DNA from 2 places in the Paenibacillus sp. LK1 genome. Region 1 is predicted to be linked to the other one. Evidence: riboswitches for the same ligand, from Rfam matches in the RefSeq annotation. Region 1 holds a riboswitch; the other holds the start of a gene.

Region 1 (15,683 bases):
CTATCCTGGTATCCTCCGCCTGTGCCATTCTTGGCTGTTTTCTCATATTAAGGCGGATGGCTCTGGTTGGAGATGCGATCAGTCATGCGGTTCTCCCAGGTATTGCGATTGCTTTCCTGTGGAGCGGTTCACGTGATTCGTTATGGATGCTGCTTGGGGCAACCGTATTTGGATTACTGACAGTGTTCTTTATTCAAAGCTTACAGGCTGGAGGATTATCATCGGATGCTTCTATCGGAATAGTGTTCACGGCACTCTTCGCAGTGGGTGTGATTTTGATCAGTTTGAATGCCGGGCATATTGATCTGGATCTCGATTGTGTCTTGTTCGGTGAGATCGCTTATGTCCAGTGGGATACCTTAACGCTTGGGGGGACGGATGTAGGCCCAAGGGCGGTTTGGATGCTGGGCATCACCTTGCTGGTCATCCTCCTTGTAATCGGCCTGTTCTACAAGCAGTTCAAGTTGTGCGCTTTTGATCCGGCGCTGGCTGCGGCCTGCGGTATTCCGGTGGTGTTGTTCCACTATTTGCTTATGGGGCTTGTTTCCATGACATCTGTGGCTTCATTTGAGAGCGTAGGGTCTATTCTCGTGGTAGGCATGTTGATTGTACCTGCAGCGACGGCTTACTTACTCACGGATCGATTGGGCAAAATGATTCTGTACAGCGTGCTCGTAGGAGCAGCTTCCTCGGTAGGAGGCTACATCATGGCTTACGCGTTGGATGCTTCCATTGCAGGTTGTATGGTGGCCGTAGCAGGAATTCTGTTTGTGCTAGCGCTGCTGCTGTCTCCAAAGCATGGTATTGTCTTTCGGTATGCTCGTCGCAAATTCGCGGCACGTTAATGGATAAAAAAAGTAGCAGCCGCCTGCATCGCAGGCGGTTTTTTCATGGCTACGGGTAATTTTATTACATACCAGACTCTTACATGAATTGGAACAGACCCCTGTTGCCATGTTGTAAAGGTTCACCCGTATCGCGGGTTACTTTGTTGCAGGCCGACAATCTGTGGTAAAATGTCGTTAGCTGTGACGTCCGGAGCATCCGCCTACGCGAATGCCGGGCGATCTTTTTGTGAGAGTATGTTAGATAAGATATAAAGAGCATATAAGTTGAACTGGAGATACATTGGGAAACGGAGAGGACAGAAAAGTCCTGAAGAAGCGATTACTTGGTTTTATAAATTTTGTTTTTCCAAACAGGTATATTGGGTTTTATAAATAACAGGCGTAGTGGAGGGAACGGAATCGATCTGAAGAAGCGAAGCGTTCGCCTTTGTATCCAAATTACAACTATTAGAAAGTTGGTTCAAGAAAATTTGGATACAACAGCGATCGGAAGACGATCCGTCCCCGTAACGTTCACCCTGCAGACCCTTAGGAATACCAATGTTGTAGCTATAAAGGAAATATATAAAATCAAAGATAACAGCGATCGAAAGGTTTTCTGTCCACATAGTGTCTATATGTATATCCATGAGTTCAACTTGGAGAGAGACAACTGAGGAGGAAATACGGCATGAGTGAACTAAAATACAAATTGCTTGCATTGGATATGGATGGAACATTGCTTAACGATAATCATGAGATCACACAGGAAACCGCCAAATGGATTCAGATCGCCATTCGCCGGGGAGTGCATGTGTGCCTTTCGACGGGAAGAGCTGTTTTTCATGCGATGCCTTATGCGGTACAGCTTGGGCTGGAGACCCCGATGGTAACGGTCAATGGCAGTGAAGTCTGGAAAGCTCCGCATGATCTGCATATGCGCCATCTGATGGACCCGGCATTGATCCGCAAAATGCAGGAGATTGGCGAAAAATATAATAGCTGGTACTGGGCATATTCCGTGGAAGAGCTGTTTAACCGGGATCGCTGGACGGACAATATTGAAGGTCTGGAATGGCTGAAATTCGGATTCAATACCGAAGTAGATGAAGTCCGTCACCAGATTATGATGGAGCTGCAACAAATGGGCGGCTTGCAAATGACGAACTCATCACCTGTTAATATTGAGATTAACCCTGGTGGTGTATCCAAAGCGAGCGGCGTAGCTGAAGTCTGCAAGCTTCTGGGTATAGAGATGTCCGAAGTGGTTGCTGTTGGAGACAGCTTGAATGATCTGGCTGTTATTGAAGCCGTGGGTCTTGGTGTTGCCATGGGCAACGCGCAGGAACAAGTGAAGGAAGCGGCTGACCTGATCGTAGCGAGCAACAACGAAGATGGCATAGTCGAAGTCATCCGTGATCATATTTTGAAGGGGGAGTAACCTTTGCTCGCAACCGTTGGCTGGATTTTAATTGTACTGCTGTTTGCGGTGGGGATGGCCGGAACGGTATATCCCATACTGCCTGGTGCTGTAGCGATTTTCTTCGCGTTTCTGGTCTATGGCTGGTTCTTCAGCTTTGTTCCGTTCGGTGTATGGTTCTGGATTATCCAGATATTGATCGTAGTGGTGCTGTTTGTGGCTGATTATGTCGTCAGTGCCTGGGGTGTGAAGAAATTCGGCGGCTCCAAATTATCGACGACTCTCAGTACGATTGGTGTCATCATTGGCCCATTTGTCATTCCGGCATTCGGACTTGTACTGGGGCCATTTATCGGTGCTTTTATCGGGGAACTGATCGGAGGTTCTTCACCAGCCAAAGCTTCTAAAGTCGGATTTGGCTCCGTGGTGGGGCTGTTTACGAGCACCGTAATGAAAATTATTTTGCAAATCGTCATGATTGTTCTGTTTATTATCTGGGTGGTAAGATTCGCATAGACGTTCGGGAGCGGCTTCATCTGGATGTACGTCGGTGTGGGGGAAAGAAGGGGAATTGGCTTGTCTAAGAAGGAAACATTTATTAGAGGTACGCTCATCTTGGCGGCAGCTGCGCTGATTGCGAGGGTACTCGGATTGGTTCAACGGGTGCCGCTGGAGCATATCCTCGGCGATATCGGTAACGCATCGTTTACCATCTCCAACACGGTATATTTAATGCTGTTAACCGTTGCTACAGCAGGCATACCGAGTACACTTAGCAAAATGGTCTCGGAACGTTATGCACTGGGACGCGCAGGTGAAGCTCAACAAATCTACCGTGCAGCCCTGATCTTTGCGGCTGTAGCCGGGGTAGTGATGTCTGCTTTATTATGGTTCGCAGCACCTTATTATGCGACGTACGTATCCAAAGTGCCGGAATCGGTGAGCGCCATTCGGGCCTTGGCTCCAGCGCTGCTTCTCTTCCCGGCCATCGCAATGATGCGTGGATATTTCCAGGGTCGTGGCAATATGACGGCAGGCGGCATTTCACAGATTGTGGAGCAGTTTGCACGTGTAGGTACAGCGATCATCGTGGCGTTTGTTATGCTGCAATGGAATTATGATGATCAAACCATTGCGGCAGGGGCTTCATTTGGGGGCGTATTCGGAAGTATTGGCGCTTTTGCTGTCATGTTGTACTTCACCTTGAAGCTTCGCAAAAATGACCGTGCGGCTCAATTGAATTACGAACGTGCGGAGCAATTGCCCATGCGGGGTATTTACAGCGATATATTCAAACTTTCGATTCCAATCGTATTATCTTCACTCGCTGTTCCAGCGATTAACTTTATCGATTCATCGTTGGTAGTTCCACTGCTTAGCGGACGAATCGGACTGGAAGAAGCGACAGGAGTTCTTGCCATTCTCGGTGCCAAGGCCCAAAGTATTGCAGGCATTCCTCCGATTTTGGCTATCGCACTGAGTCAATCACTTGTGCCAGTCATTTCGGCAGCTTTTGCACGCAAGGATGAAGTTCATCTGAAAAACCAGGTGACGCTTGCTTTGCGCATTTCGATTCTGACCGGGATGCCAATCGTTATCGCTCTATGCGCGGCAGCGTATTCCGTTAACGGCTTGCTGTTTACCAGCCCAGACGGGACACCAATCATTACATTGCTGACGTTTGGTACTATTTTTCAAATTACAATGATGACCACGAACTCCATTTTGCTTGGGGTGGGTAAACCACGGATTACAATGATCAGTGTAGCTGCGGGTATCGTAGTCAAACTCATAGCGAGTTTAATCCTGGCTCCGATTTTTGGCATTTACGGAATCATTATTGCGACCGCATTGTGTTTCTTGGTTATTACGTACCTCAATCTGCGGGTACTTCGCAAAATTGTTGATTTCTCGATCATGGGTGATCGTTGGAAAGGATTCATCATTACCGTGCTGCTTGCAGCAGGTGTTGGTTTTGCAGCGAACTGGGCTGGGAACTCCATCTTTGATTTATTCCTGCCAGCACGTGTATCATTCCTCGTTACCTGTCTGTTTGTGGGTGCGCTTGTGGTTGTCGTGTATCTGGTACTCATGGTTGTTCTACGTGTACTTCGTAAAGACGAACTGGGCAGTTACCCTCGTATTTTGCAAAAAATACTCCGTCCGCTCATGCGTCTACAACGTGGAGCCGGGCAACGTGGCTAATCGTTTCAACACATAATACACACTTCGTTATATTGTTTGAAATAAGTACAAGCTCTGTCTGCTTTCATAGCGGACAGGGCTTTTTTATTTATACCAATAAAGGTAGTCCATTTTTTTCTACTAGACGAGTCCTCGACAAAGCCTCTGTCCTTAATGCGTCAAGGTTTTTGCATCATGGGCCAATGCAGTTTTCAGCATGCCGTACCGATGTTCATGGCTCATCTCAAACAGCCAGGGGCGGCGCGGGGCAGTGAGATGAACGAGGCAATCTCGATTTTGCAGCCAATCCTGCCTTGTAATCGGTTCATACGGCGTATCACCCCATACAGCCAGCAATTCAGGACTATATAACCTTTGTCCTACTGGTAGCCATTCTTGATCCAGTAGCTCCTGACTATAGAGCTCATTTTCTCCGGCTTCATCTTTATGTGCGGTGAACAGACCAGGCCAGTATTCAGCACGTGAGCCACGGTGGGGAACCGAGCGTGCAAACTCCAATACTTGAGTAAACACTTGTTCCACGCCAAACAGCATCGCATATAAACCTTTGCCAAACATAATCCGCTCATCCAGTTTGCCAAAATGTTCAATAACCCGGCCTGCAAGACCTTTTTCCCGTCCGAGTGGAAATACGATATGATTCAGCCCAGCCAGATTATGCAGATGGAATGCGGGTTTGGACAGCACTTGTTTTTGAAAATAGGGATGCTGCACGACCCGGCTCTCGATATAGTTCTGCTCATTAATAATTAATGCCACACTAAGCAGCGAGCTGCATCGCTCCAGCCAAAATCTTTCCCAAAATGGCGTCATGAACGCCGATACATGAAAATGGGACAACAAATGAAAACAGCTCCGGCCGATCCGGCGGCTATTCATATACAACAGAAGCTGGGGATAAGCATCCTGGAAAATGAGGGCATTGCATCGCTCCAGTAGTCGATACATATGCTCACGATCTGTTTGATTTTGCAGATTGTGCATAAGGTCACTCTGGAGATCGGTCATGTGATATCCGCCGTTGCGGGATACCATATGGGCAAGCAGGGCCCAATGCAGCTCTGGATACTGTTCGTAACATTCCAGGTATGCTGCTGTGCGAGTGATGTTACTCCGGTTGTTTTCTTGCGTTAATGTCTTGATTTCTTCCAGAATGATGCAGTCCTCTTCACAGACCAGTGCACTGAGCGTATTTCGGGCAAAAGCATTCTCGTTTCCAGGCAACAGGCGCTCCACTTCAGCTTGTAAGGTAGCAGCCATGTCAGAGTCCCAAGCCATATCACGCAAGGGATGACGAAGCTGTGCAGAAGCCTGCCAAGCCGCCTGTTTGCCCCTCCACACTTCCCGGGCCGCACCGGGGATGGATCGAACCATCTGTAATATTGACCCATGATGGGCAGACTCGGAGGAATCCGATTTAACGGAAGTCATGACATGACCTCCTTTCCTGATATTCTGATTACGGTTTTAGTTTAAGAAGCTGTTGATGTCAGTATGCGCCGAATATTTGACTTCCACTCCGCAATTTGCTTCACTTAGAGGATAAGACAAGGTATAGAAAGGAAGATGTTGTAATGGAAAAGATTACATCGAAACCGGAATTTGATGTGGCAATCCAATCTCCGCGTTTGACTGTAGCTGTATTTAAGGCAGATTGGTGTGGTGATTGCAAGTACATCGATCCGTTTATGCCTGAAGTTGAAGAGAAGTTTGCTCGTGAACTGAAGTTGGTTGAGGTCGACGTAGATCAGGTGGGTACAGTGAGCGAAGAGCAAAATATTCTCGGCATCCCCAGCTTTGTAGCTTACACAGATGGCCGGGAACTTGTTCGTTATGTGAACAAACTGCGCAAGTCGAGAGAAGAGATTGAGCAATTCCTGCAGCGTGCAGTTGAGGTGTATAACACGATTCATAAATAAAACATGACAGGTTAACCATGTTAAAGGTTATAATTAAAGGAACGCCATTTCTCTTGAAATAGGGAAGTGGCGTTTGTATTTTCCGAGTTTTCGGGAGAAACTAAGGTTGTAATAATGTACATATTTGCCGATGACCTGTGGGTCAACTTCTCGACAGACGTTAACATTTTGTCACAAAGCGCGGCGTCAATGACACATTTATCCGGTATAATGAATTTAGTTGTGAAATAAGTGTCAAAGTAACGAATCAAGCGGAGGATGTAGTTCTTCGCCATCTTAAACCAACAGCGGGTGAGAAAAAAATTGAAGCACATAACCTTGTTTAAATGGTTAACCGTATTAACCTGTCTTGTCATGTTTCTGGCCACATTTGGCGGAGGCGTAGTGACCCGAACGGAATCGGGCCTCGGCTGCGGCGCAGAATGGCCTTTATGTAACGGAAAACTTGTGCCTGCACATACTGTTGCCTCACTAATTGAATTTTCCCATCGCGCAGTCAGCGCACTGGCAGGGCTTTTGTCCATAGCCTCTTTTGTAGCATTTTTGCGGTTTGGCAAATCACGCCGTGATCTGCAATTGTTTTCATTGTTAACGCTGATATTTGTTATTGTCCAGGGAATTATGGGGGCTTTTGCCGTCGTATTCTCCCAATCTTCCGCAGTCATGGCACTGCATTTCGGATTTGCCTTAATTGCTTTTGCCAGCTCCTTGATGATGGCGCTTGGTATTCGGCAGGAAGCTCGCCATGGTGGATTGGAAAGACTGAATCGATATCCGCGAGTTAGCAAAGGCTTCCGAAATCTGGTGTGGTTTTCCACGATCTATACGTACCTCGTGGTATATACTGGAGCATTTGTGAGCCATACGGATTCTGCTGGAGGATGTTCAGGCTTTCCGCTCTGTAACGGGCAGATTATTCCTGAGCTCTCGGGAGGCGTAGCTGTTGCTTTTGCTCACCGGGTGGCGGCTGTTTCATTAGTAATCGTCATTGCAATTCTTGGTCATTTTGCGTATCGCAAACATCCGGATAACACGGAATTAAGAGCGCTAGGAGTCATTTCTGTTGTACTGGTTTTGTTGCAAGTGGTGATTGGTTTTGGTTTGATGCTCACGATGAACCGTCCGGAAGTGTATATGTTCGTAGCGCTGGCGCATATGCTTGATATTGCCATTTTATTCGGTGTATTAACGTATATGAGTTTCCTGGTGTACAAGTTGCATCGGCCCGTTAACCGTTTCTAATATATCCGAATTATTGTAGTTCAGGGGATGAATCCAGTGAAGTTCACCATCCGATGATGTACATCATTGGACAGGTGAACTTTGTTTGATGTCAGGCGTGTCAGGGCACCCTATTGTAAGCAGCGGTCATACGTTTACTCTGATTCCGATTTTGTTTAATATGATGAATTATTATTAATTTGATGATCTGCAGAGTGGAAAGAGGAGGCTATATATGCTGCGAACGTTGCTGGGTGAAAAGCCGCGTAAGAACGAAGGCATACTAAAGGACGCGATGGAAGCGATGGCGGATACACTTGAGCTATTTCAGCGACAGATGCATGTGGACCATGATCCTACCCATGATTTTCGTAAACTGTATATATGGACCCAGGGACTGATCTCTTCGCTGGATGAATTGGAACAAAGCTGTTTTGCAGCTTCCCATTTCCGTCAGAAAGTCAAAGCGGGCTCTACGGATGATATGACATTATTAGAAAAAGCGGAGTATGCCCGTTACGTCTATTTTTATAAGGATGGCTTCATCCGATGTTTTGCCATTTTGGATAAATTAGGTACAGTGTTGAATGAAATATTTGAGCTGAATACAACCAATGTTAAAACTCATTATTCATATTTCACCGTATTAAGACAGTTCGGATATGATAAGCTGCATTATGTTCTTGCCAAAGAACTAATTCGGATCAAGGACTCTTACCGTGAGCCAATGAGCAAATTGCGCAAACGACGAAACATGGAGATTCATTACATGAACTCCGAAATGCAGGATGATCTGTGGCAGTTGCACCAGACTTTGCAAGGGAAAGTGAAGCTGGAGGATCTGGATCAACATGTCGTGGAACTCCGGCAGGGTGTGGATATGGTATGTGAGACGTTAAAAGCAGCGTATGGCTACATCAATGAGAAATGGCATAAGCAGGTATTGCATCAACCGAAGAACTGATTGGATAGTAATATTTGCCTTTGACAAATCGGAATACTTGGATTATACTGAGTTCCTGATCGACAGTTAGATGGAATTAACATTTATGACATTAACATTACCTACTACTGAACTTATAAATTAAATATTTCTTATCGAGAGCGGCGGAGGGACAGGCCCGATGAAGCCCGGCAACCGATTTATAACTGCATGACAGCTGTGTCATACTTTATAGATGTTAGGTGCTAATTCCTACAAAATGGTGCAAGGCACGATTTTGGCAGATGAGAAGGTATAATCTTTCACGTGAAGAGCCCTTTTTGTTTCTGCAAAAGGGGCTCTTTTTTTGTACGATGAAGGGGAGTTTTCCTTTCATTCGGGTAAAGATACATGTAGGCAGTGGGAAGGAGCAGTAATTTTGATTGAATTAAAAGGTTTAACCAAGACGTACGGTAAAGGTTCAAAAAGTACGACGGCCTTATCCGATCTAAATTTGAATATCCGCAAGGGTGAAATATTCGGAGTTATCGGACATTCCGGTGCAGGCAAGAGTACATTGATCCGTTGTATCAATTTGCTCGAACGCCCCACGGCAGGCGAGGTTTGGGTTGATGGAATCAACCTAACCAATCTCAATAAGTCCGATCTACAACAACAACGGCGTAAGATCGGCATGATTTTCCAACACTTTAATCTGTTATCCTCAGCTACGGTATATGATAATGTGGCTTTTCCTTTGAAGCTCGTTAATACGCCCAAGGCTGCAATTGATCGGAAAGTGAAGGAAATGCTTGCATTGGTTGGACTGGAGGACCACAGCAATAAATATCCGGCCCAGCTGTCAGGCGGACAGAAGCAAAGGGTAGGTATAGCAAGAGCACTCGCGAGTGATCCGAACGTTCTGCTGTGTGATGAGGCCACATCGGCACTTGATCCCCAGACAACCGATTCGATTCTGAAGTTATTGCTGGATATCAATGAAAAGTATAACCTGACGATTGTTCTAATTACCCATGAGATGCACGTGATCCAGAATATCTGTGATCAGGTGGCGGTTATCCATCAGGGAGGCATCGTGGAGCAAGGCCCAGTGACGGAAGTGTTCCTCAAGCCGCAGCATGCCATTACGCGTGACTTTATGATGCGGGACCATGAGGTTGGAATTGCATTAGAAGAGACTGCTCTGGCGAGTGCAGATGTCTCATTACAGACGAACGGAGCTTCTAAGCTTGTGAAAATATCCTTCCTGGGCAATAAAACCTATGAGGCGATTTTGTCCAGAACGGTTCGTAAAACAGGAGTGGATTTCGCCATTTTGCAAGGCACCATTTCAACGATCAAACAAGTTCCCTATGGACAGCTGACCGTTCGGTTTGAGGGGCAGTTAGATGAGATTAATCTCACCATTAAAGAGTTAGTGGATCAGGGACTTGATGTGGAGGTGCTTCGTTAAATGGATTTTTCGACGGTACGTTGGGAAGAAATCGGTAAGGCTTCAATTGAAACGCTGCAAATCCTGGGAGCATCGGGCCTATTCACGATCATCATTGGTTTGCCGTTAGGCGTATTGCTGTTTATGACGGCAAGGTCGACTTCAATTCAGTCTCAAGTGGTGTACACGATACTATCGTTTATTGTAAACATTCTGCGATCAGTGCCATTTATCATTCTGATTGTTGCACTCATTCCGTTTACCCGTTCACTGGTTGGCACAGCTACAGGGGTGCTGGGTGTTATACCTCCGCTCGTCATTGCCGCAGCTCCATACTTTGCCCGGTTGGTGGAAACTACACTGCGTGAAGTGGATCGTGGCGTCATTGAAGCGGCACAGGCGATGGGAGCTTCAACCGGACAGATTGTAAGGCGTGTGCTTCTGCCAGAGGCATTGCCGGGTCTGCTAGCCGGGATCACCATTACAATCGTTACCCTTGTTTCCTACACGGCGATGGCGGGAATGGTTGGTGGTGGAGGTCTGGGAACATTGGCAATCAACTACGGATACTTCCGTTATCAGAATGAAATTATGATTATATCCGTAGTATTTATGATCATTCTGGTGCAAGTGCTTCAGATGGCGGGCGATCGTTTGGTTAAATGGTTCACCAGGAAATAACACATATATAGCATTTGCCTGATTCGGTATCGATTTGGGGCAAAATGCAAAAAAAATTTATTGGAGAAGGGGTTTTACACATGAAAAAATGGTCTTTTGCTCTACTTAGCATTATGCTGATTGCGGTTCTAGCGGCTTGCGGAAACAACAAGGATTCCGACAGCGGCGCTGACAATGCTGGAGGCGCACCGCGCACCGTAGAATTGAAAGTGGGAGCATCACCTACACCGCATGCGGAAATTTTGGAAAGCATCAAGCCTGAACTCGAAGCTGAAGGCATTCGCTTGCAAATCGTGACTTTCAATGATTATGTTCAACCTAACCAACAGCTTGAAGATAAACAACTGGATGCGAACTTTTTCCAACACCAGCCTTACCTGGATACAGAGAACAAAGAACGTGGTTTCCACCTCGTTGCTGTAACACCTGTTCATGTTGAGCCATTTGCTGGCTATTCCAAAAAAATCAAATCATTGGATGAGTTGAAAGACGGCGCAAAAGTAGCCATTCCTAATGACCCATCCAACGGTGGTCGTGGACTGTTGTTGCTTGCAAAAGAAGGACTTATCACGCTAAAAGACAACACAAATATCACTTCTACGATTCAAGATATTACAGCCAATCCGAAAAACCTGAATATCATCGAGCTTGATGCAGCCATGATGCCTCGTCAACTGGATGAAGCAGATCTGGTATTCATTAACGCCAACTACGCGCTGGAAGCCAATCTGAACCCAGAGAAGGATGCGCTGCTGATCGAGGACCTGCAAGGTAACCCATATGCAAACATCCTCGTATCCCGTGAAGATAACAAAGATGCAGATGCCATCCAAAAACTGGCTGCAGCTCTGCATTCCGAAGAGGTTAAAAAATTCATCAAAGATCGTTATCAAGGTGCTGTAGAACCTGCGTTTTAAGCTGAACGCTTAAGCTGAAAATAAGTTGTACTCGGAGCCACTTCTTACGGCGTTACTAAAGAAAGCCCTGCATCCTCTTTATAGAGAATGCAGGGCTTTGTTTTGTACATCATGTTATAGAACGTTTTGATGTAAGGGCACTTCGATGTAGTACTTATTATTATAAGTACATTAATTATAAGCTTAACGCTTATTCGGATCAGTATCCGAATGTCCATTTGTCTGTTGGCTATCAGAGCCTGCGGACTCCTGTCCAGCAGCATGCTGTTGGTAAGCTTCCTCTACAGGAGACAGCGAATTCTGATCTCCTGGTTCAGCATCCTTTTTGCGTCCAGTCAGCTTGCGACGAATCCATCCGAAAGCACCAACAATGGCGGCCACGATAACAAACCACCCTTTTTTGAGCAAAAGCAATAATCCGACTTTCTTAGCTACAGCTACACCAGCACCACCGAGAATCAGACTGGTCAGGCCGAGTTCTGATTTTTTGTCAACGGATGCATCAAACTCTTCATAGGTGTTTCCTTTGATCACGTTGAGCTGGTTAAGCACGGAGTTTTCAAACTGTTTGCGGTTTTCTTCAAAATTGGCACTATCCGTAACGAGGATAACACCGATGTATCCTTCACGGGTGAGTACATTCACATTGTAATTGACGAGTTTTTCCCGTTCTGCATCCTCAAGACCAAGAGAATAGATCAATTGGTGTTTGCTGCTGTCATAGGCGGGCTCAATTTCCCATCCGGTGATAAACAGCTGATTTTCGGGTGTCGTTTTCTCATTTTGTTCTTCTGTACCTCTTTTGTAGCTATCGAGCAGTTCATCGGCGTCCAGATCGTCTTTTTCACTGTCATCGACATGACCGGTATCGTTATATTCAAAGATAACATACCAGTTAGAGTTTTCGCCGGCGCCATAGATACTTCCGATTTCCGTTCCATTGGGGAAGGATTCCGTGTCTTCAAGGAACCTTTGGGTGTTAGCTGCATCGAGATAGGAGAGATTTTCAGCTACGTTTAATGTTGCTTTGTTATCAAGTACTACGTTTGAAGGCCCGTCAATCCATTGATAATCTTCGGTGGAACTATTGCTTTCACTTTCTGCAGATGCTGTGGTCGAGAATGGAGCTTGAAATGAGGCGATAAGCAAAATTGCAAGTAGAGAGGCTAACCATCTTTTCATTTACGCTGTATTCCTTTCGAAGTTGTCATGCAATGTTGTCATTTACATGAACATATGTATTGTGTCGTTATAATCATAAGAAAATAAGGACTTATCGACAGTACCATAGGTACTCAAACCCGACAAGGGGAATATGGATATAAAGGGTTATTTTTCCTCCAAAAGACCTAATTCACTTTATTTCAGTGGTTTGAAAGCTAAGTATTTAGTCCTTATTTTACACTTTCTTGCAAATGGTACAGATTAGTGGGAAACGCGAGTTGTGGGGGGATGATAAATCTTTTATACTGGATGAGTGACTGCTCTTTGAAGAGGGGGATGAACGTGAAGGGAAAGATTGCCCTCATAACGGGAAGTGCCAAAGGTCTTGGTAAAATGACGGCCCTCAGTCTGGCGGATCAGGGTTGTCATATTGCTCTGAATTACGTACATAGCCGTACGGAAGCTGAGGCATTACAGGCTCAGATTATCGCCAAAGGAGTGCGGTGTATTGCCATTCAGGCCGATATTTCCAAGACAGAAGAGATCACCATGCTCGTTGCACAGGTTGAAGAGAAACTGGGCAGCATTGATATTCTTGTGAACAACGCAGGCCCTTTTGTCCGTGAACGACGACTGTTTGCCGAGTATTCCGAAGATGAGGTTCAGATGCTTGTGCAAGGAAACCTGCTTGGACCGATGCTGCTAGATCAGCGTGTATTGCCGGAGATGCGGCGCAAGCAGTGGGGACGAATTATACATTTTGGCTTCAGTCATGCGGGAGAAGCGAGGTCATGGCCTCATCGGGCGGTATATGCTGCTGCGAAGGTAGGTCTGGTTTCATTTACAAAGACACTTGCTGTGGAGGAAGCTCCCTACGGCATTACGGTTAATATGGTCTGTCCAGGTGATATTCGCGGTGCCAACAAAGAGAAAACGATTGATGAGATGGCAGGTATAACCGACGAGGAAACGCCGAGAGGACGTCCTGGGAGCGGTGAAGATATTGCGCGGGTGATCACTTATCTGTGTCTGGATCATTCCGATTTTATAACAGGTAACATTATGGATGTATCTGGAGGACTTGATCCGATTCGTCCTAACATACAGCGTGAGGATGCATAGCACAAAAAAAGAGCCCTCCGCTTCATGCGAAGCGAAAGGCTCTTGAGGTTTATTTCGTGAAGGATTGATTAGAATACTTGTACGACTTCTTCGACACCCTCAACTTCTTCGAGAAGGGCGCGTTCAATCCCGGCTTTTAAGGTAATGGTGGAGCTTGGGCAGCTGCCGCAGGCACCGACCAGTTTCAGCTTAATAATACCGTCCTCCACGTCGACCAGTTCCACGTCACCGCCATCGCGTTGCAGGAACGGACGAAGTTTGTCAAGCACTTCAGATACCTCATCATACATGGTGCTTTGTGCGTTTTCGCTCATTTTTTTCAACTCCTTTCCTCACTATAGTATATTACAATTGGCCACAAATTAAAATGGTCAAACAAAGCAGGTGAACCTACATGAGACCGATTATTGAATTTTGTGCCAATAATATGCATTTTGGCACAGATGAAGTCATGGATCAACTGGAAGAAAATCCAGACTATGATGTGATAGAATACGGCTGCCTCAGCAATTGCGGCCAATGTTACATGACTCCATTTGCACTAGTGAATGGTGAGTTAGTTATCACCGACAAAGTGGAGGATTTATATAACGCCATCTTGGCCAAAATTGCCGAAGCCGATGCCTGGGATGAGTTGGATCTCGATTAACCGAGATGACGCTTGGACATCCAGAGCACACCGCTTTTTAGAATACGTGGAACACGTCCCATCATGGACGTTTTGCCCATCAGCCCAAATCCAGCCTTCTTGCCGAGTGCACCGAGTGTGCCACGAAGCTTGAGTGGCTGCGGATTGGGCTTTTCGCCTTTCCAGAGGGCATGCTGAATATGGGCGATTTGTTCACCCTGTACTTCGGCAGCCTGACCGCTTGGTGCATAAGGCACGCTGGCGCAGTCACCTACTACATAGACATCGGTATATTCCGGAATTTGATAATATTCGTTCAGTACAACACGACCTTGTGGATCCTTGGTCACATCGAGATCCTGTACGACTTTTACGGGCTGAATGCCGGCTGTCCAGACTACCGCATCCGTTAAAATTTCTTCATCCCGGTTGAAAATGGCATTTGGTTCAAGTCGGGAAATAGCAATATGTCCGCGTGTCTCGACCTGATGTTCACCAAACCATTCATGAACATAAGCGGACAAGCGCTGGGGAAAAGCGGATAATACTCGTTCACCACGGTCCAGAATACTGATGTTCAGGTCCGGTCTGCTCTCACGAAGCTCGGCAGCCATCTCGACGCCGCTCAATCCACCGCCGACGATATGCACATTACCATAAGCTTTAACTTCGTTAAGACGAAGGTAGGTTTCCCGTGTTTTGCTGAAGCTTTGAATTGTACAGCTATATTCCTCGGCTCCCGGCGTATTGTGGAATCGGTCTGTACATCCAAGTCCAATTACGAGCTTGTCATACTCCAACGGGTCCTGGCCTTCAAATTCAATCTGACGCTGTTCCAAGTCAATCGAAGTTACTTCTCCGTAACGATAAGTGACTTTGTCGCTGACTGGGAATTGGATACGCAGGTCATAATCGGATACGGTCCCTGCTGCGAGTGCGTAATATTCAGTTTTCAATCCTTGGAAGGGACTGCGGTCCACCAACACGATTTGTGTATCTGACGGGATCTTGCCTTCCAGAAGTTCCTTGATAATCGTGAGGCCACCGTAGCCGCCTCCGAGAATGACGAAATTTTTCATGACTCGGCTTCCTTTCTGCATCAGTCCCGTGTGAACGGGGCTGTAACCTGTGGAGCAGCTATGCAATAACATAGCTGCTCCTGTTTTTTAATCTGGATTTGAAATAATTGAAAATAGGCATTTAA
Region 2 (15,683 bases), on a different contig from region 1:
GGAGGCGTCATCATGTCCGCACTTATTGCTCTCGGATTCATGCTTATCGTGATTATCCTTGGACGCAAAGCAACACCGCTACTAAACAAATTGCTTAAAATTCGATCGAATGAGCTATTCTCTCTCGTTGTATTCGGAGCCTTGTTCCTGGTAGCCGGCTTCTCTGAAACCATTCATGTTGCCGAAGCGATTGGTGCATTACTGGTTGGTCTGGTGCTTGCTGAAACAGAACACGCAAAACGGATTGAGCACTTGATTCTACCGTTCCGTGACTTCTTCGGAGCAATCTTCTTCTTCAGCTTTGGATTGTCCATTGATCCGTTGTCCTTGGGTGGCGAAGCCGTATGGTTAGCTCTGATTGCAGTTGTTATTACATTGTTCGGTAACTTCCTGGCAGGTATGATGGCCGGACGCAGTGCAGGACTATCTCCCAAAGCATCGGCGAATATTGGATTAACCATTGTGTCACGGGGTGAATTTTCCATCATATTGGCCAACATGGGTAAAGCCGGGGGACTGTTGCCAATGATTCAACCGTTTGCCGCGCTCTATGTCCTAATTCTGGCCATTCTGGGTCCTTTATTAACTAAAGAATCCAAACATGTATTCCGTTTATTGGATAAAATATTCAAGTTCAAGGATCCTCGGAAAAAGAAAGAAGAACCGAAGGTTTTACAGAAAGAAGGGTAACCCCCTTGTCTGTTCAGACAGACAACGTATCGTAATCGCGGCTCTACCGCCGATCTTTCTGTGATTAACCCAGGGAGAATTGCACGAAAGCCGCACAAAGGAGGATGACCTATGAAAGCACCTCTGATATCGGCTAATCCGGTGCCACAAACCGCCAAGACCAGATTATCATCTGCCCGTCGCATGTTGAATTTATTGTTTGTAATAGCGGGTGGAATTCTGGCCTCCGTGGGACTTGAATTGTTTCTACATCCCAATAAGATCATTATTGGAGGCATTACAGGCATCTCTTCGTTGTTCGCCCACTGGACCGAAATGAGGATTGGTTTGTTCCTGTTTTTGTTCAACGTTCCATTTATTTTTCTGTCCTATAGACTCGTGCAAAAGAAATTCGTACTGGTCACTGTTCTGGGTTTGGTTGTCTTTTCGATTGGTGCCATTGTGCTTCATCCCATGCCGCCGCTTGTCGAGCACCCCCTGGCTGCCGCCATGTTTGGCGGATTATGTCTCGGTCTAGGAATCGGTCTAGTCGTGCGGTATGGTGGGACACTGGATACGCTGGAAATCGGTGATCCGTCCTCCCGTCCACCTGAACGTGTATTTAGCGGGAAACGGATGCTTATCGAAAAAATAATCATGCTGCTCAACTTGTTGATTCTAACCGCCGCTGGTGTTGTCTTCGGTTGGGATCAAGCGATGTACTCGGTAATTGCTTATCTCATTGCATATGAAATGGTGTATATTGCATTCCGCGGATTCACAGCTAAGCGCAAAATATGTATTTTAACCACACAAAGCGCTCAAGTTGAAAAAGCCATCCGTAAACGGCTGCGCCGTGAACCTGGAACATTGGATCCTTCAGCAGATTCAGGACACCCTGCTGTAGCTGAAGGTTGGATCCAACACGTTCCGGGAGCACTCTACTATGAGATTCATTTCCTTGAAATGATCTGGCTCAAATCCATTGTGCGTCATATTGATCCACATGCAGGTATTGTGACGAACCCGGAAAAATAATCAAGATTTCTATAGGCTAGGCGCACAAAAACTCTCTCTGATTTCCCATGGATGTTAACCATTCATTCAGGATCAGAGAGAGTTTTTTTCAGTTATTCTTTTTATAACTCCACTATCGCTTTCACTACATGCGAATCCGGTTGTAACCAGGTGTCGATCGAATCAGGCAATTGATCAAAACTCGTCCGGTGTGTAATGTAGCCGTCCATGTTCAACTTCTTCTCCCGCAAGATCGACATGACTTGTTCAAAATCTTCCCGTGTGGCGTTTCGGCTACCTAAAATGCTCATCTCTCGCTTGTGAAAGTCTGGATCATGAAAGGAAATATCGGCTTTGACCAGTCCAACAAAGATTAATTGTCCACCATGAGCAACGTATTGAATGGCATTATTCATCGATTGCATGTTTCCTGTTGCATCAAAGACAGCCGTCGCATAGTCCCCATTCGTGATTTCAGCAACTTGCTGTGCCGCTTGTTCATTGGCCTGAACCATAGCATCCACTCCGGCCCATGTTCGGCTAAGTTCCAGCCTGTCCAGATTTCGGTCAATAGCAATGACCCGAGCACCCGCCTGTTTGGCAAATGCCATCACACCCAGACCAATCGGTCCAGCTCCAACGACAACAACCTGTTCACCAGGCCTTAGGGCTGCTCTTCTGACCGCGTGAGCACCAATACTGAGCGGTTCTACCATCGCAGTTTCATCCAGTGTAAGTCCTTCAGCTTGGATCAGATGGGAGACAGGCACAACGATTCTCTCTCGCATGCCGCCGTCCACATGTACACCCATCACCTGCATTGACACACAACAATTCGTTTTCCCTGATCGACAAGCGATACAATGACCACAATGCAAATATGGAATAATACTAACCTGATCTCCCGCCTTCAGGCCCGCTCCATTCTCCCCGATTTCTTCAATAATCCCTGCAAGCTCATGACCCAGTACACGAGGATAGGTGAAAAAAGGCTGATTACCTTTGTAGGCATGCAGATCTGTGCCACAGATTCCAATTCGGCGGATGGTTACCAGCGCCTGATTCTCGTTTCTTTCAGGTTCAGCTATGTCTCGCAACGCCAAACGATTTATTTCTTCACATATAACAGCTCTCATTCCTGTTCCCCCTCGGATGATGCTTGTGACTTCATGTTATGTTCAATGTTATATTCAGGGCGTCCGCTGGCCCAGCTTTCATTACGAATTGGAGCCAGAATACGCAGCACCTCTGATAACAGTTCCTGGTCTAATGGTTCCTCAATCCAGGCTGCATTGTTGCGGATATTATGTTCACTTGCACTGCTGACCAGTGTTGTTGGAATCCGTTCATTGGCTGTTGCAAATTGCACGGCAAGCTTCGCAATATCAGTGCCCTGTTCCGCGCAGAACTGCGCCGCTTGCTGGCAGATCTGCTTCACGCGATCATCTGCCGGGTGCCAGGCAGGAGCTCCTCTTGTGCTTAATAAGCCCATAGAAAGTGGCGAAGCATTCACAAGGCCAACTTCTTTCTTTTCCAAAAGGGGCAGCAAGGACAGCAGTGAAGTATCATTTAATGCATAATGGCAGTAGGAAATGATGGCGTCAGCATCAATCTGTGGCAACACTGTTTCGAATAACGGCAGCGGTAAGCCACAAATCCCTGCATGGCGAATGACTCCCTGCTCTTTCAGGCGAAGCAAGGTTGGAAAAGCTTCTTCAATAATAATATCGGCCGGGACAAACTCAATGTCATGCAAGAACAGGATATCGATATAATCAGTATGCAGTCGACCCAGACTCTCTTGTACACTATCATGTATCCGCTTACGCGAAAAATCAAATGCATTCTCCCCATAACGTCCAGCCTTGGTCGACAACGTAAACGAGCTACGTGGCAAACTACGGATGGCTTCTCCAAGCACCGATTCAGCCTTCGTTAATCCATAATAGGGCGAAACATCTATATAGTTCATCCCTGTATCTACAGCGGCGTGAACCGTACGAACACCCTCACCTCGGTCAATATCACGAAATACTGAACCTAGAGAGGATGCTCCAAAGCTCAGCACAGGTACTTCCAGTCCAGTCTTACCAAGTCTTCTCGTTTTCATCGGCCTGCCCCTTCCCAGCATGTCTAGCATACTCACGTGTTCTTTCATTGTAACAGTTGAATTTCAAACTAAAATATCGCCAAATGCGTAATATATACTGTTTGATGATCTGTGAATTATCGCTTGGTGTGAAGTGAAATTAAAAAGTCCGCCGATTCCCCTTTTAAAGGGAAATCAACGGACTTCATATCCACACTGACTGAATGAACTACTTATCCATTCATTTCATCAGCGTGATGTGCTATAAAATAAATATTAGTTCTGCATTACAAAATCTTGTTGAATGGCATTATTCTCATCAAACGTCCGCAGGATATCATATCTCGTGTTACGCTGTGCTGGAATATAACCGGACTCCCGAATCAGTTGCGTAATGGAACCAATGTTGACTTTGTACGTTGCGCCTGCAGCAGATACCACGTTCTCTTCAATCATGGTGCTACCAAAGTCGTTGCAGCCAAATTCAAGTGATTTTTTGCCGACTTCAGGTCCCATCGTTACCCATGAGGATTGAATGTTTTTGATGTTGTCCAATACCAGTCGGCTGATCGCTACCGTCTTCAGGTACTCTTCTGGCGTCTGACGCTCCAACTTCAGATTCGTATTATCCGGTTGGAATGTCCAAGGAATGAACGCCAGGAATCCTTCAGAATCATACTTGTTCGCAATGCACTCATCCTGAGCTTCACGTACACGAAGCAGGTGCAGTGCGCGTTCTTCCATCGTTTCACCTAGGCCGATAACCATCGTTGCCGTTGTGTTCATACCGATACGGTGAGCTGTCTGCATAACGTCCATCCAATCACGCCAGGAACCTTTCAGACGGCTGATTTTGCGGCGTGTACGGTCATCCAGGATTTCGGCACCACCACCAGGCAGAGAATCGAGTCCCGCTTCGTGAATTGCACGTACAACCTCTTCCAAAGTAAGACCGTCGGACACTTCAACCATTTTCATAATTTCGGCTGGCGAGAAGGAGTGCATCGTAATATTAGGGAAACGCTCCTTGATCGCTTTGAGCAGGTCGGTGTAATAACTAAACGGCAGATTCGGATTCGTTCCACCTTGCATCAGAATCTCGGTACCATTCACGTCTTCGGTTTCTTGAATCTTCTGGAAGATGACTTCATCGGGAAGTACATATCCTTCGTCAGAGCCAGGTCTGCGGTAGAAAGCACAAAAACGGCAGTACACATCACACACGTTCGTGTAGTTGACGTTACGCCCAATTACAAAAGTTCTGTATGGTTCGGGGTGCATGCGTTTTACAATCACATTGGCGGCTGCCCCGATTTTGTCTACTTCATTTGATTCAAACAGCTGAATCGTGTCTTCCAAGTCCAAACGTTCGCCCCGAAGGGCTTTATCTAAGATACGGTCTACCGTACTCATCGTAAAAAAGCCTCCCTCATGAAGAGAAAATATAATCACGATCCGTCCCAACTTGCTCATATAGATGAAAGTTTTGGTGGCAACATCGCATTTCCGTACTCCACATATCGTAACACAGGTTACATGTGAAAAAAAGCACCTTATGAGCAGGTGCTTTAAAAATTAATAAAAATGTTTACATATGCCATCTATTTCATTTCTTTTTCAGCGGGCTCTAACACCCGTGTTTCAATACAGCCGACTTACGAATCCTGAAGTGCCTGATCCAGATCTGCAATCAGGTCATCGATGTCTTCCAGACCTACCGAGAAGCGCAGTAATCCGTCAGTTATACCTCGATCACGGCGAACCTCAGCCGGCATAGCCGCATGAGACATCATCGCAGGATAAGACAAGATACTTTCAACCGCACCCAGACTCACGGCAACAATTGGCAATTTCACACGGTTGAGTACAGCCTTGGCACGATCTCCCGACCCAACGTCAAACGACACGACAGCGCCGTATCCGCTTGACTGACGTTCATGAGCTTCACGGCCGGGATGATCCAGCAGCCCCGGATAAAATACAGCCGTAATATCACTGCGTCCACTAAGCCAAGCAGCCAGCTTCGCTGTGCTTTGTTCACTGTGTGCCATGCGCGCACCCAAAGTTTTCATGCCACGCATCAGCAGCCAGGATTCCTGGGCACCAAGCACGGTTCCAAGTCCATTCTGCAATTGTTTTAGCTGTGTACCCAATGAATCCGTACGAGCAACGGCTAAACCTGCCAGCACATCACTGTGTCCGCCAAGGAACTTGGTCGCACTATGTACGACAATATCCACACCAAGCTCGATCGGCCTTTGGTAATAAGGCGTCATGAAGGTGTTATCGAGAATGGAGATTAGCTCATGTTCCTTTGCCCAGGAGGTGACCGCAGCAATATCCGTGATCCGAAGTGTCGGGTTGGATGGTGTCTCCATATAGACTGCCTTCGTGTTCGGTTTGAGCGCTGCCTTTACTTCCTCAATATTGGTCATATCCACAAAGGTAGTCTCAATCTGCATCCGGCTCAGAATGGAAGTAAGCAGTCGATACGTTCCTCCATATACGTCTTCCGTCACAATCATGTGATCGCCTGCCGAGAACATCATGAACACACTGGAGATGGCAGCCATTCCTGAGGAATAGGCAAATCCGCGTGCCCCACCTTCCAATAATGTAATGTAATCCTCCAATGCCTGACGAGTCGGGTTACCGGAACGACTATAATCATGTTGGGGTGGATTAAAAATATCAAAATGATGGAATGTGGAGGCCTGGTAAATTGGCACACTGGAAGCCCCGGTTGTTTTATCGATTTCGTCACCGAAATGCAGCAGCTTGGTATCGAACTTCAGGTCAGAATGAACATTCCGTTCATGATTGTTGGCATTATTGTTTTGCTCACTCATGATGCGGTTCCCCCTTCTATCTCCTGTTGTGCAGCTGTAAGTGCATTGCCCAGATCGGCAATCAGATCTTCGGCATGCTCGATCCCTACTGAGAAGCGCAACAGACGGTCATCTACACCTACAGCGTCACGAATTTCAATCGGAATATCCGCATGGGTCTGCACCGCAGGATAAGTCATCAATGACTCTACACCCCCGAGGCTTTCCGCAAAAGCAATCAGTTTAATGTGACGAAGCAATGGTTCAACATAACGAGCATCCTTTACCTTAAAGGAGAAAATGCCTGTATTTCCACTGGATTGTTTATTCTGTATTTCAAATCCGGGATGATCCGACAAACCAGGATGATACACTTCATTAACGGCTGGGTGCTCCAAAAGGTACTTGGCAATCGTCAGAGCATTATACTCATGCCGCTCCATGCGAAGAGCGAGTGTCTTCATGCCTTTCATCAGCTGATAGGAGTCACTTGGAGACAATACGGCTCCAATGGAATTGTGCAGGAATGCCATTTCGGCCGACAATTCCTCACCTTTGGTAATAATTAATCCGGCAAGTACATCATTATGACCACCCAGATACTTCGTGGCACTATGAATGATGATATCAGCACCAAGTTCAATTGGACGCTGGAAGAACGGAGTCAGTAGTGTATTATCCACAATGGTGAGCAAGTTGTGGCTCTTGGCCCAGGAGCATACCGCTTCCACATCCGTAATCATCATTAGTGGATTGGTTGGTGTTTCAATAAATACCGCTTTTGTATTTGGTTGACGAATATTTTCTAGAGCTGCCAAGTCATTAGTATCAACGTAACTTGCCGTCACACCAAATCGAGACAGGATGCGTTCAAGCAAACGATACGTTCCGCCGTACAGATCCAGCGATACAATCAGATGATCCCCTTGTCCGAATAAAGCGAAAATCGTTTGCAAAGCAGCCATGCCGGAGCTACAGGCAAAACCTGCATCACCGGATTCCAACGCTGCCGCTGCTTCTTCCAACACTTTACGGGTTGGATTGGTCGTACGAATATAATCAAATCCCGTGCTTTGTCCAAGCTTTGGGTGGCGAAACGCAGTGGATTGATAGATCGGAAAATTAATGGCGCCCGTTACCGGTTCATTGATAGACCCAATTTGGGCCAATCGACTTTCGATTTTCAATTTGTTGTCTTCCATTGCAGCATCCTCCTGTAATGTCGATTAAATTTGCGGACCAATATCGTAAGGTGTCTCTTGATACACATAGTAATTGAGCCAATTAGAGAATAATAAGTTTGCATGTGCTCGCCAAGTGGCCGGGGGAACACGGGAAGGATCGTCATTCGGGAAATAATGTCTCGGCAGCGCAATGTCCATACCTTTAGCTGCATCACGGTCATATTCCCATTTCAATGAAAGCGGGTCATACTCGGCATGTCCGGTTGCAAAAATCTGTTTGCCGTCTTTGGTAGCAACGAGGAAAATACCCGCTTCCTCTGATTCAGCCAATATTTCAAGGTTTTCATTTTTTTCAATATCTTCACGTCGCACTTCCGTATGGCGGGAATGCGGGACGTTGAATACTTCATCAAATCCGCGCAGCAGCTGCACATTGGATCTGTTGATCGTATGTGAGAATACGCCAAAACATTTTTCATCCAGCGGAACTTTGGGAACTCCGAAATGATGGTATAACCCCGCTTGGGAAGCCCAACATATATGCATGGTCGAAGTCACATTGGTTTTGGTCCATTCGAAGATCTCCTGGATTTCTTTCCAATAGTTCACGTCTTCAAAGTCCATTTGCTCTACAGGAGCACCTGTAATGATCATGCCGTCAAAACGGCGGTGTTCGATCTCATCAAAGGTTTTGTAGAACAAGTCCAAATATTCCTGGGAAGTGTTCTTGGACGTATGAGACTTCGGATGAACCAGAACGATATCTACCTGAATTGGTGTGTTACCCACCAAACGAAGCAATTGAGTTTCTGTCGTTTCCTTTGTGGGCATCAGGTTTAATATAGCGATACGTAGTGGACGAATGTCCTGCTGGTAAGCAGATGTCTCGTCCATGACAAAGATGTTCTCTCCTGCAAGTACTTCTTTGGCAGGCAGTGTGTCTGGAATTTTGATTGGCATGGTAGTTCTAACTCCTCCTTGTGCATAAATAGATGCAGCCACTGCGGACTCGATACGATTCGCATCCGTACAGTTTTAGGCTGCCATGAGCTTGCCTGCAGGCGCTGAATTGCAACCACATTGCTGGCGGCAAGCTCAAGTTCCTTAGCGAAAATCACTGCTGAGAAGTCGGTGCATATAACAAAGACCTTCCTCGGATTCCGAGAAAGGTCATATGTAAATAGATATGCGCCTCTCTCATCTCTCAGTTACAACAGTGCCACTTGGACACTTGGTCGCTGCAAGAATTAGCACCGTGCGGTATACCGCCGGTTGCCGGGTTTCATCGGGCCAGTCCCTCCACCTACTCTTGATAAGATTTCGCTTTATTCAATTGTAAAAACTAGTGTGGTTCACCTTTTACTTTAAGACATTAATCCCCTCACGTCAAGGTGTAGTTCAATGTCTGTTCCTCAGGATCGGAACCGTTCATCATCCGTTGTCATACACTGCTCCAGGGCGCGAAATCGACACATTTTTGCGCTTGAAAGGACCCTGTACCAGCGGTATACTAGACAAGTGTTATAAACCCTTATGTGAGAGGTGACATATTCAATGGATGGCGACCCGAGGCCTGACTGGCAGCCGAATTCCGACAAACTGCATAGAGAATTGATATCAGCATGCCGGCAGCGGGACGTTACTTCCGTTTGATTATAGAGCGAACGCAGTCCTGACTTCCAGGCTCCGCTGCCGACCGGCTGATCTGTTCTTTTTGCGCCCATATTGATGAAATCCGCCCATTTGGCGGGTGCAGAAGGAGTAGATGAATAATGAAAATCCGGTTGGTAAATAACGGTGTATTTATTCCGGTGGACGACATTCAGCAGGCGCTGACTCCACCAGCGGAGGGGTTTTACTGGATTGATGCGGACGTAGACGATTTGGCGGTACTTCAACCGCTGTTCATGATGCATGATCTGGCCGTGGAAGACTGTTTGAGTGACGAAGAACAACGTCCGAAGATTGAAATTTATGAGAGCCATTATTTTATTGTTATTAATAGCATTCGTTTTGATGATGAAGAGATTTTTTTACGTGCCGTCAACTTGTTCCTTGGCAGACACTTTATTATCAGTGTTACCAAACAGAAAGTCAGCGAATTGCGGACATTGAAACCGATCCTTTGGGAACAGGAAATTAGTACGCCAGATAAGCTGCTGTATCTGCTGGTTGACTTGATTGTTGATAATTATTTTACTGTCGGTGACCGAATTGAAGCGCGCATTGAGAAGCTTGAAGAGGACATTCTGATGCATACCAAGAAGTCACATCTGAATGAGATTATCGGGCTGCGCAGTGAGATTTTGTGGCTGAAGAAAGTGCTTGGACCTCAGAAAGAGGTCATTAACACACTCAATAAAAAAGATCTGCGTCTTATTGATGATCAACTGCAAAAGTATTTTAGTGACATTTATGAAAATGCTGTGAAAATATCCGAAACCTTTGAGACTTATCGCGACTTGATGGGGAACTTACGAGAAGCTTACCAATCCAGTATCGCCAACCGGGCGAATGAAATCATGCGTGTGTTCACCGCCATTACGACGGTGTTCATGCCGCTGACGGTTATCACTGGCATCTATGGGATGAACTTTACGAACATGCCCGAGTTGGACTGGAAATATGGTTATTTTGTGGTTATTGGCCTGATGGTTACACTGGGCCTGAGTATGTTCTTTATTTTCCGCAAAAAAGATTGGGTTTGAAATAGCAAAAGACGAAGCGCTCCACTTCTGGAGACGTCTCGTCTTTTTTTTATTATCCGCTTAATGTATGACAACTAACGTCCTATTTCCAATCTAGCCTGCATTCTGCTCCGTCTCTGTGTGACGACGAAACCGGATGCGAATCATGCGCAGTCTTTCGTAGACCTGCTCCAGATTGCTCCCGCCAGGCTTCTCTTCTCCATACACCTTATGTAACACGGGCTTCAGGAACGTATCTCCCAGCTCCTCGTAGGCACTCCATACCGCCTCTTGCTCCTCTTCAGACATGACAGCAAGCTCCGCATCAAGTAGACAATCGGTGTCATACCCCTCCAAATCCAGTGTCTCCAACAGTTCAATTAGCTCCCGACGGGACAATCCGGAACGATTCACAATCTCCTCCAATGTATATCCTTCTTTCATACCCTCAAGTACCTGCTTCCGTGTGGTGAATCTGTCTAGCTCCTGCTTGTACTTCTGCTCTCTCTGTTTGTACAGCCAGCTCTCATATTCTTGTTCTTTCAGAACCGAGTACACCCAATCTAGCGGGAAAGATGTGGAACGTTCCAGTCCATTCGTAAGCTCCAGCCATTGCTCTCCGTACTCGGAAGCCTTGCTCTCCCCTACGCCAGGCAGTTGCATCAATTCATCGATGGTTTGTGGAACAAATGCACTGATCATGCGCAGCAACCGGTTCGTTGCAATAAAATAGGGGGCCTTCCGGTCAGACGCTGCTCTCTTCCTGCGCCATATGCACAGGTCCATATACAGCCCCTCATTGCCATATAATTCACTGTAGCAATGAAGACGTTGACCGCCATAACTGCGCGACTTCAAATCATCATTTTCGTGGAACAAACCTTGCAACAATGGACGATATCCTTCGCCCATCTGTATGGCTAACTGATGACGATACACATGCAACAGCTCGTCCCACGAACTGCCATCATACCAGATGGCATCCGTACGATCTCCTTCCTCATATCGGCTCCACCCCAGATGCCACGCCCCTTCTTCTTCACCAATCCACAGCTGCGCATGCTCTTCATTCTGACCTGACATTCTGGATAATCTGTTCATGAAAATGACTTCCATATCCTGTCCCTCCTTCAATAGTTCAGCTCGACACAGTCTGTATTGTGCTAAATTAAGCAGCACAAAAAAACACCTCTCCTGCAAAATCCATGCAAGAGAGGTGCTTCCTCATTAACCGTGCTATGCTGTTGCTCATATATTACCACAATGGAAAAATTCGTCAACTACTTGTTTGTAAAGCTATTTACTTATTCAAAGCTAGTTTCGCCAGCGCAAGTGAACCACACAACCCCGCATTATCGCCAAGTCCAGGTGAAACGACATACTGGTCAATTTCGGACTGAAGTGCAGGATGCTGAACGTATCCAGCGAGCAATTCCTGCAGTTTACTGCGAACCATTGGGAACAGATGCTCCTGCTTCATCACACCGCCACCCATTACAATTTTCTGAGGTGTGAGGATCAATACATAATTCATCAGAGCATGCGCCAGGTAATGTGCTTCAATCTCCCAAGCCTTGTGATCGGCTGGCAGTTCGTAAGCCGGTTGCTCCCAACGTTTATTGATGGCAGGACCTGCGGCAAGCCCTTCCAGACAGTCTCCATGATACGGACAGAACCCTTCATACGTATCCTCAGGATGTCTGCGTACAATGATGTGTCCCATCTCTGGATGTGACAATCCATGGACCATTTTGCCACCTACAACTGCGCCTGCACCAATACCCGTTCCGACAGTAATATACAGACAGCTATCTAGGCCTTGTGCAGCCCCCCAGGTTGCTTCCCCAAGCGCAGCACCGTTTACATCGGTGTCGAACGTCATCGGTACATCAAAGTGCTCTTTGAGCTTACCAATCAGGTTGTACTGACCCCAATGTGGTTTTGGTGTTGTTGTGATGTAACCATAAGTCGGGCTTCCTTCAATCGGATCAATCGGACCAAATGAACCTACACCTAATGCTTCAATACCTTTACCTTCAAAAAAAGCGATTACTTGAGCCATCGTCTCTTCCGGTGTCGTCGTTGGAAAACTTACGCGTTCAAGAACTTCTCCTTCTTCCGTACCGATACCACATACAAATTTGGTTCCTCCAGCTTCAATTGCGCCTAAAATCGTCATGTTAGTCACACTCCCAAGTAGTTTAAAATTAAAATGGATCTTCGAATCTGTTCTCTAAACAAGGGCATGAATTAATCCTGTTCAGCAGTTTCGAGCTTAGCCAGTCGCTTCAATAAGGTCTGCTTCCAGCTGTCGGCTAACGTTGGAATGGCCAGCAAAGCACGCATAGCAGCGACATCCTGCTTCCCCTGATGCATAATTCGATTAGCTTCCAGAATGGTCATTGATGCAGGATCCGTGCTTATTCGTCTGAAAGTTGCAGAAGGAGTTACCTCGCCCTCTTGCAACACCCGAAAATAAAATCCGGTATGCCCGCTATCCTGGAAATAAACAGGCAGCTCTTTGTAATCATACCGTGCACCAAGCTTGAAGCAAGGCTGTCTCGGCTGGCTGACCTGTACCGTGGCTTTCCCCAATTCATACACATCACCAATGCGGACTTCTTCCTCCATACAGCCTTCAACTGTCAGATTTTCTCCACAAGCTCCCCAGTCCAGCTTGCGATCCATCAGTTGTTCAAGCGCCGCATAACGACTGTAATCGTATACACAAACCGCCTTGTCAGGCCCACCATGATGCTCCAGATCAGCCTGGGCATCCCCTGTCATTCCGGTGAATGACAGGAAGACCGGGCTGGATATGGGATGTTTCACAATGCCGCTCATCACTTCGCGCTTCTGGCCAGGCAAGGCCTGAACTTGCCCTACGTTTACAGCTAATACCGCCGTTTTGCTTTCATCTGGCTTCCGGTTATGTGTGAGTGTCATCTGATCCTACCTCCCATATTAGCTTTCTTTTAACGAACAGAGCCACCAAAAACAAGTGTATTACTTAACAAGCGGCCCGGGGAAGTAAGCATTTTGCCGCCAGCATACATGCCAGAAGATGCACCACCATCCAGGTTCATTGCCTGCTTGGCACCAAGCTTCTGCATGACAGCAGCCCATTCCTTAATGGTCGCTCCAGAAACGGTAGCCAACATAACCGAACCGTCGGCCATAATGGCAATACCACTTCTTGCGCCGGAGGCATTGAGAATTTTGGTATCCTTGAAGCCCTCACTCGCTGGATTTACGGCAACTTTGCCGTCTTTCACCAAACGTGGACCTGCGCCCACAGCGGTGACTACATCTTGCCAAGGGATCTCTTTGCCCGCTGCATTGGTGTACTTATAATTCATCTCTACAGTTGATCCAATGGTGAAGCGGTCGGACGAAGATTTCTGATTTCCCGTGAAGACCAGCACCGAGCCATTCTTCGGAATGGCTACATCGGTATTCGGTACTTTCTTGGTGACAATCCCTTTCTCCATCACAACCGCCGTACCTCCTTTGAACCCGACTGTAGATCCCCGCTCTGGCGTGTATAACATCGTAATACTCGCATTCGCGGAAGGTGTTCGGTTAATAAAGGTCGCATACCAACTGCGTGAATTCCCTTCTTTATCTGTTACTTTACCCGTCAGGCTCACTTGAAGCGAATCCATGATGGCTGAGCCATCTTCCTTAAATCCAATCGTTGTTCCGTATCTTCCAATATGTATAACTTTGCCGTTTGCTATTAACATGCCGTATGGATCTGGAGCTCCGTTATAAGCTTCAAAAAACGCTCCGTTAATGGCCGCTTGCGCGCCATATGCCTTAACAATCGAAGGTAATGTTGCAGTCTGACCAACCTGCTTCTTCGCTAATCCTACGGTAACTGGTGTACCCTTGGGAATACTAACCGTCTGCACGGTAAAACTGCGTCCTGCTGCTTTTACTTTCTGTACCTTGGTGCTAATTGCCGCTTTGGCATCTGCTGTCTGTGGAACACTCACTGCTCCTGAAAGGACTACAGGCAAAGCAAGGACGAGGGCCATAGCCCCTGTCCACCACTTTTTGCCCGTCCGTTTTGTCTGCATGCTACTCACCCTATTGCCACTCCCATCCAAGAGCCCAGGCTCTTCATCTCAAGTTGTTCGAACTTGTCCATCACCATATCCGGATCAAGACGCAATTCACATACATCCAGTGCACATGCTACCGGAACAGCACAGTGAATCTCTGCCAGTTTGCGGGACAGATGAAGCATGTCGAGGTCATTCTCAATCTTGTTACGTACCGAAGGGGTAAGCTTATCCATATTGTCCAAAATACCTTCAATGGAGCCAAACTCCTGCACAAGTTTCAAAGCCGTCTTCTCCCCAATGCCACGTACCCCAGGATAATTGTCACTGGCATCGCCCATCAGACCTTTCATGTCAATCACTTGACGAGGTGTCAGTTGTTTCTCCGTCATTAGAGATTCAGGCGTATACACCATGTAATTGCCATGACCTTTTTTCATAATAATAATGCTTGTGCGATCATCAATCAGTTGCAGCATATCATGGTCACCCGTAAGTACCATCACGTTCATATCCGTCTGCTCGGTGTAGTATTTGGCAAGTGTACCGATGCAATCATCAGCTTCATATCCTTGAGCGCCAATATTCGGAATGTTCAAACTATCCATCACTTCGCGAATCAGAGCAAACTGAGGAATCAAATCATCCGGAGCTTCCGGACGGTTCCCCTTGTACGCTGCATACTCTTCACCGCGAAACGTCTTGCCCCCCATATCCCAACAGCATACGACATGACTTGGCCCAAAGGTCTGAACCGCATCCCAGAAATAACGGATAAATCCGTATACTGCGTTGGTTGGCACGCCTGCCTTTGTACGTCTGATATATCCGCTTGCAGATGTTGCATAGAATGCACGGAACAACACCGCCATACCATCTACCAGCAACAAAGTAGGTTCATTACGTTGATTCACTTGAATTTGTTCTCTCCTGTCCTGTATCTAGCAAATAAAATATCGAACTAATTCTATCATTATAGCATAGTTCCGCCAAGGATCGACCAGCCAAAAAAGCCCTGAAATTTGAACATTCAGAGCCTTTTTTACCTTGGTTCATTTAACAATCAATGAAATCATTAATCAACTAATTACGTGTTGTTCCATTCCTGCTCATACGTATCTTCCTTGAAACCTACGGTCACT

Evidence for each region. A riboswitch is a leader RNA that binds a small molecule or an ion and turns the genes downstream of it on or off. The one in region 1 is predicted to bind S-adenosylmethionine.
Region 2: it holds a riboswitch for S-adenosylmethionine, as region 1 does, so the genes downstream of both, metA (homoserine O-acetyltransferase MetA) here and CS562_RS20070 (methionine ABC transporter ATP-binding protein) in region 1, are expected to answer to the same signal.

The regions. Positions count from the first base shown of each region.
Region 1 is NZ_PEII01000009.1:57,103-72,785, forward strand. It holds gene CS562_RS20030 (metal ABC transporter permease) at 1-845, shown strand, start outside; gene CS562_RS20035 (Cof-type HAD-IIB family hydrolase) at 1,519-2,268, shown strand; gene CS562_RS20040 (DUF456 domain-containing protein) at 2,323-2,763, shown strand; gene CS562_RS20045 (putative polysaccharide biosynthesis protein) at 2,824-4,452, shown strand; gene CS562_RS20050 (DUF2515 family protein) at 4,603-5,883, opposite strand; gene CS562_RS20055 (thioredoxin family protein) at 6,027-6,371, shown strand; gene CS562_RS20060 (COX15/CtaA family protein) at 6,675-7,613, shown strand; gene CS562_RS20065 (Cthe_2314 family HEPN domain-containing protein) at 7,828-8,556, shown strand; SAM riboswitch class I at 8,685-8,826, shown strand; gene CS562_RS20070 (methionine ABC transporter ATP-binding protein) at 8,954-9,988, shown strand; gene CS562_RS20075 (methionine ABC transporter permease) at 9,989-10,648, shown strand; gene CS562_RS20080 (MetQ/NlpA family ABC transporter substrate-binding protein) at 10,729-11,565, shown strand; gene CS562_RS20085 (DUF2167 domain-containing protein) at 11,749-12,747, opposite strand; gene CS562_RS20090 (SDR family oxidoreductase) at 13,072-13,851, shown strand; gene CS562_RS20095 (NifU family protein) at 13,920-14,165, opposite strand; gene CS562_RS20100 (YuzB family protein) at 14,246-14,500, shown strand; gene CS562_RS20105 (NAD(P)/FAD-dependent oxidoreductase) at 14,497-15,558, opposite strand.
Region 2 is NZ_PEII01000003.1:191,195-206,877, forward strand. It holds gene CS562_RS07815 (cation:proton antiporter) at 1-690, shown strand, start outside; gene CS562_RS07820 (YitT family protein) at 802-1,707, shown strand; gene CS562_RS07825 (zinc-binding alcohol dehydrogenase family protein) at 1,809-2,822, opposite strand; gene CS562_RS07830 (aldo/keto reductase) at 2,819-3,796, opposite strand; gene mqnC (cyclic dehypoxanthinyl futalosine synthase) at 4,052-5,188, opposite strand; gene CS562_RS07840 (trans-sulfuration enzyme family protein) at 5,431-6,624, opposite strand; gene CS562_RS07845 (aminotransferase class I/II-fold pyridoxal phosphate-dependent enzyme) at 6,621-7,805, opposite strand; gene metA (homoserine O-acetyltransferase MetA) at 7,830-8,747, opposite strand; SAM riboswitch class I at 8,982-9,106, opposite strand; gene corA (magnesium/cobalt transporter CorA) at 9,560-10,495, shown strand; gene CS562_RS07860 (HRDC domain-containing protein) at 10,589-11,590, opposite strand; gene CS562_RS07865 (ROK family protein) at 11,775-12,653, opposite strand; gene CS562_RS07870 (MOSC domain-containing protein) at 12,725-13,420, opposite strand; gene CS562_RS07875 (phosphodiester glycosidase family protein) at 13,450-14,556, opposite strand; gene CS562_RS07880 (5'-3' exonuclease) at 14,562-15,455, opposite strand; gene CS562_RS07885 (arsenate reductase family protein) at 15,629-15,683, opposite strand, start outside.